DNA from 2 places in the Endozoicomonas sp. ALB032 genome. Region 2 is predicted to be linked to the other one. Evidence: predicted binding sites of a transcription regulator. Region 2 holds the regulator's gene; the other holds the start of a gene.

Region 1 (6,617 bases), 980 kb from region 2:
CGACCCGCCCCATGGCCTGGGAGTCCGAAGCAATCATCGAGAAAGCGCCCAGGTCATGTAGAATATCTTCTGCTGCAATGGTTTCTCGACGAATGCGGGAGTCGGCAAAAGCCACATCTTCAGGAATGTTCGGATCGAGATGGTGACAAACCATCAGCATATCCAGATGCTCATCAACCGTGTTGATGGTGTATGGACGTGTCGGGTTGGTAGACGACGGAAGCACAAAGTCTTCACCACAGGCCTTGATAATATCGGGAGCATGTCCGCCTCCGGCACCCTCGGTATGATAGGTGTGGATAACTCTGCCCTTGAATGCGGCAATAGTATCTTCAACAAAGCCGGATTCATTTAGGGTGTCGGTGTGAATAGCTACCTGAATGTCGTATTTCTCTGCCACTCCAAGGCAACAGTCAATAGAGGCTGGAGTGGTCCCCCAGTCTTCATGAAGCTTGAGCCCCATGGCTCCCGCCAGAACCTGCTCTTCCAGTGCTGCGGGTATGCTGGCGTTGCCTTTGCCAAGAAAACCGATATTCATAGGTAAACTGTCCACAGCCTGCAGCATGGAACTCATATGCCACTCACCGGGTGTACAGGTTGTCGCATTGCTCCCTGTAGCAGGTCCGGTGCCGCCACCGAGCATGGTGGTGACCCCGGAAGCCAGGGCTTCTTCTATCTGTTGGGGGCAGATGAAGTGGATATGGGCATCAATCCCCCCCGCAGTGACAACCTGACCTTCGCCAGCAATCACTTCGGTGCCGGGACCAATAATGATGTCGACTCCGGCCTGCACGTCGGGGTTGCCGGCCTTGCCTATCTTTTCTATCCGGCCGTTTTTAATGCCAATATCCGCTTTTACGATGCCCCAGTGATCCAGAATCAGAGCATTGGTAATGACCGTATCCACAACATCAGCCCCTGTTCTCTGACTCTGGCCCATACCGTCACGAATAACCTTGCCGCCTCCAAACTTCACTTCGTCGCCATAAACGGTAAAGTCTTTCTCCGGACTGATGAACAGATCCGTGTCACCAAGACGTACTTTGTCGCCTACAGTCGGACCAAACATGTCCACATAGGTTTGACGTTCCATTCTGGCCATTATTTATCTCCCTGCTCAAGCTCACCCATGACATCACCACGGAAACCATAGATTTTGCCTTCTCCGGCAAAACGCACCAATTCAACCTGTCGATCCTGACCAGGCTCAAAACGGACAGCGGTTCCTGCCGGGATATTCAACCGGAAACCGAGAGTGGATTCCCGATCAAAAGCCAGTGCCGGGTTCACTTCATAGAAATGATAATGAGAACCAACCTGTACTGGCCTGTCGCCAGTATTGGCCACGGAGACAACGCAGGTCTCACGCCCTTTATTAATGTCGATTGCCTCTTCGCAGGCAATGACCTCTCCTGGAATCATAAAACCTCCTGCTCTACGCAATGGGATTGTGAACCGTCACCAGTTTGGTGCCGTCCGGAAAGGTGGCTTCTACCTGAACTTCATGAATCATCTCGGGAATGCCTTCCATGACATGGTCACGGGTGAGGATTTCACGCCCTTCATTCATCAGCTGAGCAACTGTCTTGCCGTCTCTGGCGCCCTCCATTATGTGCATCGAAATCAGCGCAATGGACTCCGGGTAATTCAGCTTTACTCCCCTGCCAAGGCGACGTTCAGCAACCAGTGCCGCTGTGTATAACAGCAATTTGTCTTTTTCTCTGGGGGTCAGCTCCATGAGAGCCCTCCAATTTATCCTTGTGGTCTTTTAATGCGCTATTGGTAGGTTATAGGCATCAACAATCAGGTATTCCAGATTCTGGGCTTACAACCTTTCCGGCCATTCAATTGGCCACGGAGCTCATTCCAAAGCCAGGTAAACAGTGTTCTGGCCTGTTCAGGTGAGCTGCCCAGATAGCGAGCAATAAAAACCCCGTTTCGCCAGGTAATGGCTGTACATTTAGAGCCTCCGCAGGCTTCCAGCCTTTCATGCAGATGATCACAACCGGGGTCTTGTTCAAAGGTCATGAGCAGTGTACCGAATACATGCTGGCCATTAAGACCAAGAACGGACTGAGCAAGAGGTGAGCCCGCTGCCAGCTCCAGCCTTTCTCGATAAAGTGGCTGATCGTTACGAGTGAGGTGAAGATTCTGGATCACCCTGCCCTGCTCAAAGGCTTCGCCACTGGCTTTACGACCAAGACAAACGATATCCCAGCCTGCGTAGCAGCCATTGCCGTCCAACTCAATGGATGTATTCAGTTCCGCTTCTGCACCATTGAAAATAATAGTTTCCTGAGGCAACCATTCAAGACAGGCATTGTCTTGAACGACCATGGACGTCAGCTGTTTCTGAAGACGGCCATTACCATTAAAGTAGACTTTCCCTGCAGCAGGAGTAGTCACCAGTCCGGATGCACCAGAGTGGGCTTCAAAACTCTGAATCAGCTCATCACCGGCCACCAACCCTCCTGGCGGGTGAAGAATATAGAGATGCGCCAGGTCTTTACCTTCTGGCCAGAACGGACGTTGAATCCGCAGGGGACCATAATGGCGCGTGCGGCCCATGCGGGTATGGCCGTCCATGTATTTCAGCTCCACAGCAATTCCGGCACGCCAGCCGCTGTCTCCGGACGCAACGTCACCCTGATTGGAATCAGTATCCGGGTTGGATCGCGGGATAGAGTGTCGATTGAATGCCAGCCCCATACTTCTGCCCTTACTGTTAAAGGTCATCTCTGGCCTGCAAAAGATGTTCCATTTTATTTTTATACGACTGCTGACATTCTTGACCATAAAGTCAGCTTAAATAGCACCAAAAAAATACATAGGCACCATATTGGTGATCGAGGATGTTCTGAAATAAGGCATCTACTGTCAAGACGATATTAAGAAATTAACTCTAACTCAACTGTTAGAAGTGAGAGCTTTTCCTAATGAACGACAGTTACTTAATATATTGGCATGCACATTGCTGTCACACTGTCGCACATAAGGATAAAAAACAGGATTAATAAAAACTATGAAGAGCTCCCTCAAAAAACTCTCGAAGGGCCTGGTTGTAGCTTCTGCAGCAACCGCCGCCCTCTCTTTTTCGGTCATATCCCAGGCTGCAGAGACCATCAAGGTAGGTGTTTTACATTCTCTGTCAGGCACCATGGCGATCAGTGAAACCACATTAAAAGACACTGTTTTAATGATGGTGGACGAGCAGAATAAGAAAGGTGGACTACTGGGTAAGAAACTCGAAGCGGTTGTTGTTGATCCTGCCTCTGACTGGCCTCTGTTTGCAGAAAAAGCGCGTGAGCTGCTGGCAAAAGAAAAAGTCGATGTCATTTTTGGCGGCTGGACTTCCGTATCCAGAAAATCAGTTCTGCCAGTGGTTGAAGAGTTAAACGGCCTGATGTTCTACCCGGTTCAGTATGAGGGACAAGAGTCATCCAAAAACGTTTTCTACACCGGCGCAGCGCCTAACCAGCAGGCTATTCCTGCGGTTGATTATCTAATGAGTTCAGAGGGCGGCAGCGTCAAACGTTTTGTTCTGGCCGGTACTGATTACGTCTACCCGAGAACCACCAACAAGATTCTGGAATCCTACCTGAAGAGCAAGGGTATCAAAGAGTCGGACATCATGATCAATTACACGCCTTTTGGTCACTCTGACTGGCAGACCATTGTTTCTGATATCAAGAAGTTTGGTAAAGCTGGTCAAAAAACGGCGGTTATTTCCACCATTAATGGCGACGCCAACGTACCTTTCTATAAAGAACTGGCTAATCAGGGCATTGCTGCTGAACAGATTCCGGTGATTGCCTTCTCTGTTGGTGAAGAAGAGCTGTCAGGTATAGATACTGCACCTCTGGTAGGCCACCTGGCAGCCTGGAACTACTTTATGAGCGCCGAGAGTGATATCAACGATGAGTTCATCGAAACCTGGCAGACCTTTACCAAGAATGAAGAGCGTGTTGCCAATGATCCAATGGAAGCCACTTATATTGGCTTCAACATGTGGACAAAAGCCGTTGAAAAAGCAGGAACCACCAGCGTTGATGCCGTCCGTTCGGCCATGTATGGCATCACTGTTCCCAACCTGACGGGTGGTATTGCAGTGATGAACACCAACCATCACCTGACCAAACCGGTATTGATTGGCGAAATTCAGGACGATGGCCAGTTTGAAATTGTCTGGGAAACCAAAGGGGGCGTCATTGGTGATGCCTGGACTCAATATCTGCCCGAAAGCTCGAAAATTGTTGCTGACTGGTCAGCCCCGATCAAGTGCGGCAACTACAACCTGGAATCAGGTGTCTGCTCTGGTCAGAACTACTGATTAGTCGTCTTTTGTTGAAGTCATAGCAATAGTGCTCTCTAACTCCCGTAATGAGCATGGAGATTTGAGCCTTAAGACAAGGCGACGATCGCCAACGCAGGATTAAAGCCCAAATCTTCAGCGCAATAGGGAGTTAGAAAGTTCGATTGGTATCACATGGCATGAGAAGTTAGTTTTTTCATGCCATCACCAAACGCCTGTCCAATACAAGACAGGCCAACACATAGTTATTCACTGGAAATTTTATGACCTGGAGACTCTGGCAAGTATTGCCTTTAGTATGCCTCTGTCTTCTTTTTGTCTTTGTCTCATCCTCACAGGCTCTGGCCAATAGCAACACCACAAGCAATGAAGAGCTGGCCAGACAATTGAGTGAGAAGTCATGGGACAAACTGGAGACCACCGTAACCCATCTCTCTGCCAAAGGTGATGATAAAAGCCAGAAACTGTTAACCCTCTGGTTATCTGGCCAACTGTTTATTGAAAAGAGCACGGGTCGTCTGGTCACGGGCAATAAGTCAGGTCGACTGTATCTCATTGCTGACCCGATTACCGATGAAGCCCTGGGTGAAGTCAAAAAGCGCAGCTTGAAAAAAATCAGAATCAATAACCGGCTGCGAAACTCCATCAGAACCGCTCTGGCTCTCTGGGACCTCAAGTCTGAAGACCCGGAAAAGCGCCTTCAGGCAGTTAAGGAAACATCCAGAAACCTTCAGGCTGACACATTGGCCATTCTCAAAACCATGCTGGAGAAGGAGTCCGATGAGGATGTTCATTCAGCTCTGACAACAGCGGTTGCCTTATATCAGATCCAACAGGGTAGTGATGAACTCAAGCTCCAAAGCCTTGAAATTCTGTCTGAGTCTGATGACCCTTTCGTTCGTTCAGTATTGGAATCAGCGAAAACAGAGACTAAGAACAAAGAAATTCTTCTGGGCATAGACACCGCACTGGCCGACATGGATCGAAGACAGGAGTACTACTCCGCAATAGAAAGTGTTTTCTTTGGCTTGAGTCTGGGTTCGGTATTACTTCTGGCTGCCATTGGTCTGGCGATCACTTTTGGTGTTATGGGGGTTATCAACATGGCCCATGGCGAAATGATGATGCTTGGCGCTTATACGACTTTTGTCATTCAATCAGCTTTTCCATCATTCTTGGAACAATCTCTGTTTATTGCCATTCCTGCCGCCTTTGTTGTTGCTGGTACCGTCGGTATTTTGATTGAGCGACTGGTCATACGTCACCTTTATGGTCGCCCACTGGAAACGCTTCTAGCCACTTTTGGTATCAGTCTGATACTGCAACAGGCCGTAAGAACCGTCTTCTCTCCCCTGAACCAGGCAGTCTCAACACCGGAATGGTTAAGCGGCTCCTGGGTGATCAATGAAGCTTTATCTCTGACCTGGAACCGGGTCTACATCATTGGCTTCAGTCTGGCCGTCTTTCTGACTCTGTTGTTTATCCTGCGCTACACCCGATTTGGTTTGAATGTGCGGGCAGTTACCCAGAATCGCGCCATGGCCAACTCTATGGGTATTCCCACCCACCGTATTGACGCACTGACCTTTGGCCTTGGTTCCGGTATTGCCGGCGTTGCTGGTGTTGCCCTGTCCCAGTTAACCAATGTGGGTCCAAATCTCGGCCAGAACTACATCATCGACTCTTTCATGGTGGTGGTCTTTGGTGGTGTTGGAAATCTCTGGGGCACACTGGTGGCAGCCATGAGCCTGGGTGTCGTCAATAAGTTGCTGGAACCCTGGGCAGGTGCAGTCGTTGCCAAAATCCTGGTACTGATTTTCATTATTCTGTTTATTCAGAAAAGACCCAAAGGCCTGTTCGCCCTCAAGGGTCGTGCGGTGGAGGATTGATCCGTGAGTTCTGTAACATTGTCGTCAAAGAGCCATGAGCCAAAAAACAGCCATAGGCAAAAGATGCATGGAAAAGGTCCTCTTAGTCGTTTTCTTCTCGACGATCCAGCAGGCAAATGGCTTTTGATCGCGGTTTTTGTCATTAGCATCATGGTCTGTGGACTCAACCTTCTGGCACCTGAAGGCTCTGCCCTGCATGTCAGCAGTTATACCGTCACGCTGCTTGGAAAATATCTCTGTCTCGGCCTTCTGGCCCTGGCTCTCGATCTGGTCTGGGGTTATTGCGGCATCCTCAGTCTCGGCCATGGTGCCTTTTTTGCCCTCGGTGGCTATGCCATGGGGATGTACCTGATGCGTCAGATTGGTGACCGTGGTGTCTATGGCAATCCTGAGCTGCCGGACTTCATGGTGTTTTT
Region 2 (6,617 bases):
AGGGTGACTACTCACCCTCTTCAAAAAAATCATTGATCAGATTGCACAGAGCCGAACAGGCCTCTTCTTCATCATGGCCTTCAAATGTCAAATCAAGGACAGAGCCTTTTCCAGCAGCCAGCATCATGACGGCCATGATACTTTTCCCATCCACTTCACGGCCGTTAAAGCTCACCTTCACCTGGCTGGCAAAAGCCGTCGTTGTAGAAACAAATTTGGATGCTGCCCGAGCATGTAAACCAAGTTTATTAATAATGGTGATCTGCTTCTGGATCATTATTTGGAAAGCTCCCGATGTCTGACCTGAACACAGTCAAAACGTTCTTTGAGCCACTCGCCCAGTTTTTCACTAATAAATACGGAACGGTGCTGCCCCCCGGTACATCCGATCGCAATCGTCATATAACTGCGCTGTCCGGATTCGAACCTTGGTAACCATTTTTCCACGAATGTGCTGAGATCTTCAAACATCTCATTCACCATGGGTTCTGATGCCAGAAAATCTTTAACTGGCTGATCCTGACCAGTGAAGGATCTTAAGGCTTCAACCCAGAAAGGATTAGGCAGACAGCGAACATCAAAGACGTAGTCGGCATCAACTGGCATACCGTGCTTGAAGCCAAAGGACTGGATCATCAGGGTCATACTTTTGCTGGTGGAGCCGCAGAGTCGTTGTCTTATCTGTTCTCTGATTTCATGGACAGACAGTGGCGAAGTGTCCAGCCTAATATCAGCTTCTTCAGCCAGTGGGGCCAGCAGTTTCTTTTCCAGATTAATGGCTTCTGTCAGGGAAACCTTGTCATTGCTCAGAGGATGGCGACGGCGTGTCGAACTATAGCGCTTCATCAGGGTGTTGCTGTCTGCGTCGAGAAAGATTACTTGACACTCAACCCCCTGTTTTTTCAACTTTTCCAACAATGTCGGGAAGCGTTCCAGAGAGCCGGGCACATTACGAACATCGAGGCTGACAGCCATACGGTGCGGTTCGACCAGGTTGCTTTTAAGATTGGTTGGCAGATCATTCAGCATGCTGGCAGGAAGGTTGTCTACACAGTAAAAACCCTCATCTTCAAGGGCGTGAAGGGCGGAGCTTTTGCCGGAGCCTGAACGTCCACTGATGATGACCAGCTTCATGGTGTGTCCTTCCCGATTGTTTGACTGTGTAAACAGGTCTCTCACCTGGTTCCGAGTGAGGCAAGTCTATCAAAACCTAATGAGATTAGAACCAGTCGCTTTCTTTTATTTCTAGCATAGTCCGGATATTTCTATTCCATGCAGTTTTGAAGGATAAATAGGCTTTGTAGTGACAAAAGTGAAGAAGAAAGGATTTCTGAGCAAGAAACATTTTGCCTGCTTCTGTTATCAGATCAGCAAGCAAAATATTTTTTATCTACAGTCGTTAAACGGGGGAACAGATGATGCTGTAAAGTGCCTCGGAATTTTCTGCCGCTCGCATCTGACTTAACAATACTTCTGATTGAAAGCGCTCAGCGACAGCCTGCAATATATTGAGATGTTCCTGAGTATTTTCTTCCGGAACAATAAGTGCGAACACCAGATCGACCGGCTGCTTGTCCACAGAGTCAAAATCTATGGGTTCAGACAGTTTGATCAGAAGTCCGGTAGGATGCTGACAAGCACTGGAGCGACAGTGAGGCAGGGCTATGCCTTTGCCCAAACCGGTGGTACCGAGTCGCTCTCTGTTAATCAGCTTGTTAAACAGATCCTTGGTTTTGATAGCGGGAACATGCTCATTGATGATTTCCGCAACAATTTCCAGGATTTTCTTTTTGCTGGCCCCCTGCACATCGCAGAGGGTGCGCCCGGGGGTTAGAATGTTTTCAATAATCATACAACGATCGATGCTTACAGGCGGCCGTTGGCACCCTGTAGCCGGTCAAGCGTTTTCTCTTTGTGTTTTACCAGTTGTCGATCCAGTTTGTCCGACATGTCATCAATGGCAGCGTACATATCTTCAGCCTCAGCGGTTGCATTAATATCCGCCCTACGAACATGTAGAGTCGCTTCCACTTTGTGCTTCAGTTTCTCAACACTCAGAGTGACCTGAACGTTTGTAATCTGATCAAAGTGGGCGGCAAGGCGGTCGAGTTTCTTGGTGACATAATCTTTCAGAGCCTCAGTCACCTCTACATGATGTCCACTGATGTTGACTTGCATGTAACGCTCTCCTGCTGATCCCGATTCTCGACATTGGACTGCCCCCGGGATTGTACGGGCAACCCTGATTGAAAGTCTATCACTGTCAATGACAGTTAGCGCTGTTCTGAGACAAAAAATCTATGGGGCGATTTGTGGTATAAGGGCTTGTTACCTCAATCGCTGAAGGCTCAGATAAGCTGCTTGCGTTCATTCGATGGCGGTATATTCATTGATTCACGATATTTGGCGATGGTTCTCCTGGCCACTTTGATCCCCTGGTCCCCCAGCAAGCCGGCGATTTTGTTATCACTCAGTGGTTTTTTAGGGTTTTCATCGGATACCAGTTTTTTAATCAAGGCTCTGATGGCTGTTGATGAGCACTCTCCACCAGTGGCTGTGCTGACATGGCTGGAGAAAAAGTATTTCAGCTCAAACACGCCTCTTGGAGTGTGCATGTATTTCTGTGTAGTGACCCTGGAAATAGTGGACTCGTGCATATCCACTGCCTGAGCAATGTCTGCCAACACCAGGGGCTTCATGGCCTGCTCACCCTGCTCCAGAAAATCTTTCTGAAATTCAACAATCTTGCCCGCTACTTTCAGTAAGGTTTCGTTACGACTTTGCAGGTTTTTCAGAAACCAGCGGGCTTCCTGCAGCTGATCAACCGCCCAGCGGTCCCTGACTTTGGTGACCGAAATATCGGGGGTGACGTATTCCGTGTCCGCCTGGCCGATTTCTGATCCGGGCCTCGGGTTGAGGCTTTGAACAAGGCTAAGGGCTTCCCTCAGTTGATGTTCTTTGAGACGGGTACGCCGCATGATTTGGGCATAGTCACGACTACCCAGAGCCTGTAGATGATTCTGGATCAGCAGACGTGCTTCTTTCAGGAAGTGGGTTTCTTGTGGCAGTTGATTGAGTTGAACTTCGAGACATTCTTTCAGGTTGGCGCTGGCACAACCCACCGGATCAAAGTGAAGAATCCGTCGTTGCATGACCTGAAGTTCTTCAAACGCCAGTTCCTCTACCTGTTCCTGTAGCGAGAGATAAATTTCTTCCAGGGAGTGAGTGAGGTACCCGTCATTATTGATGGCTTCGATCACAGCCAGGCCCATCAGCCTGTCTCTGTCAGTCATGGGAGTCAGGTTTAACTGCCATTCCAGATAGTCCTGGAGGGACTCATTGGCCCGGGAGCGGGCAAAAGGATCATGTTCCTCATCGGTTGCAGCGGGCAGGCTGGAATAGACATCATCCCATCCGGAGTCAACGGGCAGGTCATTGGGTATGCTGTCAGCCCACTGGGGCTCTTCTGGTTCCGGGGGCTGTTCTGCTTTTTCATTGAAGTCAACAGGCTGTTCCCCTTCATCACCAGATGCAGGTGGTTCTTCAACGGACTCTTCAGACTCCAGCATCGGATTGGATTCAAGAACTTCCTGGATTTCCTGCTGAAGGTCCAGAGTGGAAAGTTGCAGAAGCCTTATGGCCTGCTGCAGCTGAGGTGTCATGGTCAGCTGCTGGCCCATTTTTAGCTGTAAGGATGGCTTCATAGGCAACTGTATACCTTTACTTCGGTGTCTGCACTGAGGGTGCCAGATTTGATGCCATCAGCGCCTGACAGTTATATCTCAGTGTCTGCTCATTATTTTGATTGGGCTACTCTCCATGTCACTGGGATTATAATCACATCTGAAGCTTCGGGAAAGTGATTCATCAAGTCAGCCATGCAACATTCAGAACAAGAGTATGAAAATAAATCAGCTCAACATCTTTGCCCGCTTCTTTCGCGAGACCAGTCAAGAGATGATCAGAGACTGAACTGATGCCCGAGATAAACGTCACGAACCTTTTGATTAGCCAGGACAGTCTGACTATCACCCTCGGCAATAATAGTGCCTTCGCTGACAATGTAGGCCTTCTCGCAGATATCCAGTGTCTCCCGGACATTGTGGTCGGTAATCAGGACTCCGATGTCCCGGGCTTTCAGGTGCGTGATAATGGCCTTGATGTCACCAACAGAAATGGGGTCAACACCGGCAAAGGGTTCATCGAGCAGAATAAATTTTGGGTCAGTGCAAAGAGCTCGGGCAATTTCTACCCTGCGCTTTTCACCACCGGAAAGGCTCATACCCGGATTGTCCCTGATATGATTGATATTAAACTCTTCCAGCAATGACTCCATTTTTGCGATGCGATCTTTCCGGGAAAGGTCGGAACGGGTTTCCAATATCGAGAGCAGGTTATCGGTGACCGTCAATTTCCTGAAAATAGAAACTTCCTGTGGCAGATAACCTACGCCAGCTCTGGCCCGGCCATGCATAGGTTCGTGAGTTAAACTCTGGCCACTAAGGTCAACCTGTCCACCGTCTGCTTTTACGAGACCTACAATCATGTAGAAGCAGGTAGTTTTACCTGCCCCGTTGGGGCCAAGAAGTCCGACAATTTGACCACTGTCGACAGCCAGAGATACATCTTTGACGACCTGTCTGCCTTTGTAGCTTTTACTGAGATGTTCTGCCTTAAGCGTTGCCATCCGGAGTTTGTCTTCCTGTTTAAAAGTTAGCTGTCGTTTTTCTGGCAGCCCTTTCAAGCCTGTTCAGTCGTTGAGCAGTGAGTGTAATGGGATATGAGTACTACTGCTTGCTCTCAGGTTTGGGTTGGTAAATCATTTTGACCCGACCATCCGGGTTGCTTTTGTTCTCACTGCCCTTGGCATTCACGGTCTGTTTGGTCAGGTCATAATCAATGCGTTCACCTGTGAAGGTATCACCCTTCTGGGTCAACTGCGCCTGCTTGATCAGTTGGATCTTATCGCCAGCCACCTGATAATCGATAGTATGACCCCAGGCTTTCAGAATGCCCTGATCATCAGGTTGCTGTTCTTCGTAGTAAGCTCTTTCCTTGTCGCCTTCTGCCACAATTTTTTTAACTTCCTGCTGGACGGAATAGATGGTCACCTTGTCTCCGGTAATTCGGGTGGTGCCCTGAATCATCACAACATTGCCTTTATAGATGGATACACCTTTCTTGTTATCGATATCGGCGGTGTTGGACTCGATCTCAATAGGCTTCTGCCGGTCAGATGGCAATGCTTGTGCCATGACTGGAAGCAGAACCGTGGCCCCCAGCATCAGGTAATATTCGACCCCTCTGCGACGACTCTTTCTGTCTGGCCGCTCATTTGGATCAAGGCGCTTGGCCTGTTCATGGCTTTGGCTCATGAAATCCTCTTACCCTAGACTTGAGTTTAACCAGACTCTCCTTGAAGAAAGCCTCCATACCAATGGCGCGCGTACGTCCAGTGTCGTTGGTGATCAGTACCGGTCGATCAGTGACTGCCAGATCCTTTTCAGAGTATATGGTCATGAAATCAGTGTCTATTCGAACCTTACTACCATTGCCGAGGTTCGTCTGGGTCATCACCACATCATCCCAGAGCTCTATATCCTCGCTGCCGGGCAACAGTTTGCCATAGAGGGCGTCGGCCACCATGGGTTTTCCGGGGGTATTGAAATTCTCCAGATGAGGGGTTTGCAGCAACGTTGTGTCATTGTGCGGGTAATGGGTGATACTGTCTGAGACCAGTATGTAATCCAGTTCGCCCTCTTTGTTGTACTGGGTGACCCTGGTGTCAATGAAATAGTAGTCAGCGTTCTCACGAACCAGAGGCTGTTTTTTCTGAACCCCAACATGGAGTTTGCTGTCATAAGCCCAATAGCCAACTCCGACCATTATCAGCATCAGAAAAGCAATCATTATCAGGTTCCGATTGGGCATCAGATCATTGGCTCCGGGTCACAATCTGGTCAGAGTCTGCAAAGGCAGATACCGACAAAAGAAGGCCATTCAGGAAAATGATGCCCGGTTTGTGCAGTCGGCAGCATTTTCGCAGCAAATGAATTCAGTTTACCATGATTTTATTTGATCATCAGGGGCTGCAGACGAATGTTTTCAAATACTAGACACTCGCTGTCGGCCTTACGTAAGAAGAGTTGAACGGTAGTGCTTTCTTGTCGTCAAAGAAACGCTTGAATGGAAAGGTATCGCTGTAATGGTGGAAAACTATCACAGCGATATTTTGGGTATTTTAACTCTCTATTTCAGGTAACTGGCCAGCATGTCATCCAGCTTGCCTTTGGCTTTAAGAATGAAATCACAAAATTCTCTGGCTGCACCTTCGCCGCCACGATTAGTAGTGATAGCAGGTGAGTGTTCACGAACGTAGTAGTGCCCGTTAGGAACGCTGCAGCCAAAACCAACCTGTCGAATGGCTGGAAGATCTGGCAGATCGTCTCCGATGTAGGCCACTTCATCCAGGCTAAGACCTTGCCCTTCTTCCTGAAGCAATTCTTTCAGAGCGACAAACTTGTCTTCGCGGCCCTGATAGAGAAAATCTACGCCCAGGTCGGAGGCTCGTTTTTCAACAAATACGGATCGACGGCCGGTGATGATGGCCGTTTTTA

Evidence for each region. The regulator sigma-54, encoded in region 2, starts transcription at its own class of promoters, with help from an activator protein. The targets are predictions, from matches to a motif close to TGGCACNNNNNTTGCTNT.
Region 1: urtA (urea ABC transporter substrate-binding protein) is a predicted target of sigma-54. The motif match lies at 2,961-2,978, and genes of this name have one in related genera.

The regions. Positions count from the first base shown of each region.
Region 1 covers NZ_JBLYNW010000001.1:1,074,848-1,081,464, forward strand. The annotation lists gene ureC (urease subunit alpha) at 1-1,102, opposite strand, end outside; gene ACO6VG_RS03235 (urease subunit beta) at 1,102-1,422, opposite strand; gene ACO6VG_RS03240 (urease subunit gamma) at 1,436-1,738, opposite strand; gene ACO6VG_RS03245 (urease accessory protein UreD) at 1,804-2,736, opposite strand; gene urtA (urea ABC transporter substrate-binding protein) at 3,023-4,330, shown strand; gene urtB (urea ABC transporter permease subunit UrtB) at 4,576-6,201, shown strand; gene urtC (urea ABC transporter permease subunit UrtC) at 6,265-6,617, shown strand, end outside.
Region 2 covers NZ_JBLYNW010000001.1:93,251-99,867, reverse strand. The annotation lists gene ACO6VG_RS00380 (HPr family phosphocarrier protein) at 8-277, opposite strand; gene rapZ (RNase adapter RapZ) at 277-1,134, opposite strand; gene ACO6VG_RS00370 (PTS sugar transporter subunit IIA) at 1,400-1,852, opposite strand; gene hpf (ribosome hibernation-promoting factor, HPF/YfiA family) at 1,867-2,178, opposite strand; gene ACO6VG_RS00360 (RNA polymerase factor sigma-54) at 2,349-3,704, opposite strand; gene lptB (LPS export ABC transporter ATP-binding protein) at 3,962-4,687, opposite strand; gene lptA (lipopolysaccharide transport periplasmic protein LptA) at 4,788-5,375, opposite strand; gene lptC (LPS export ABC transporter periplasmic protein LptC) at 5,359-5,931, opposite strand; gene ACO6VG_RS00340 (KdsC family phosphatase) at 6,250-6,617, opposite strand, start outside.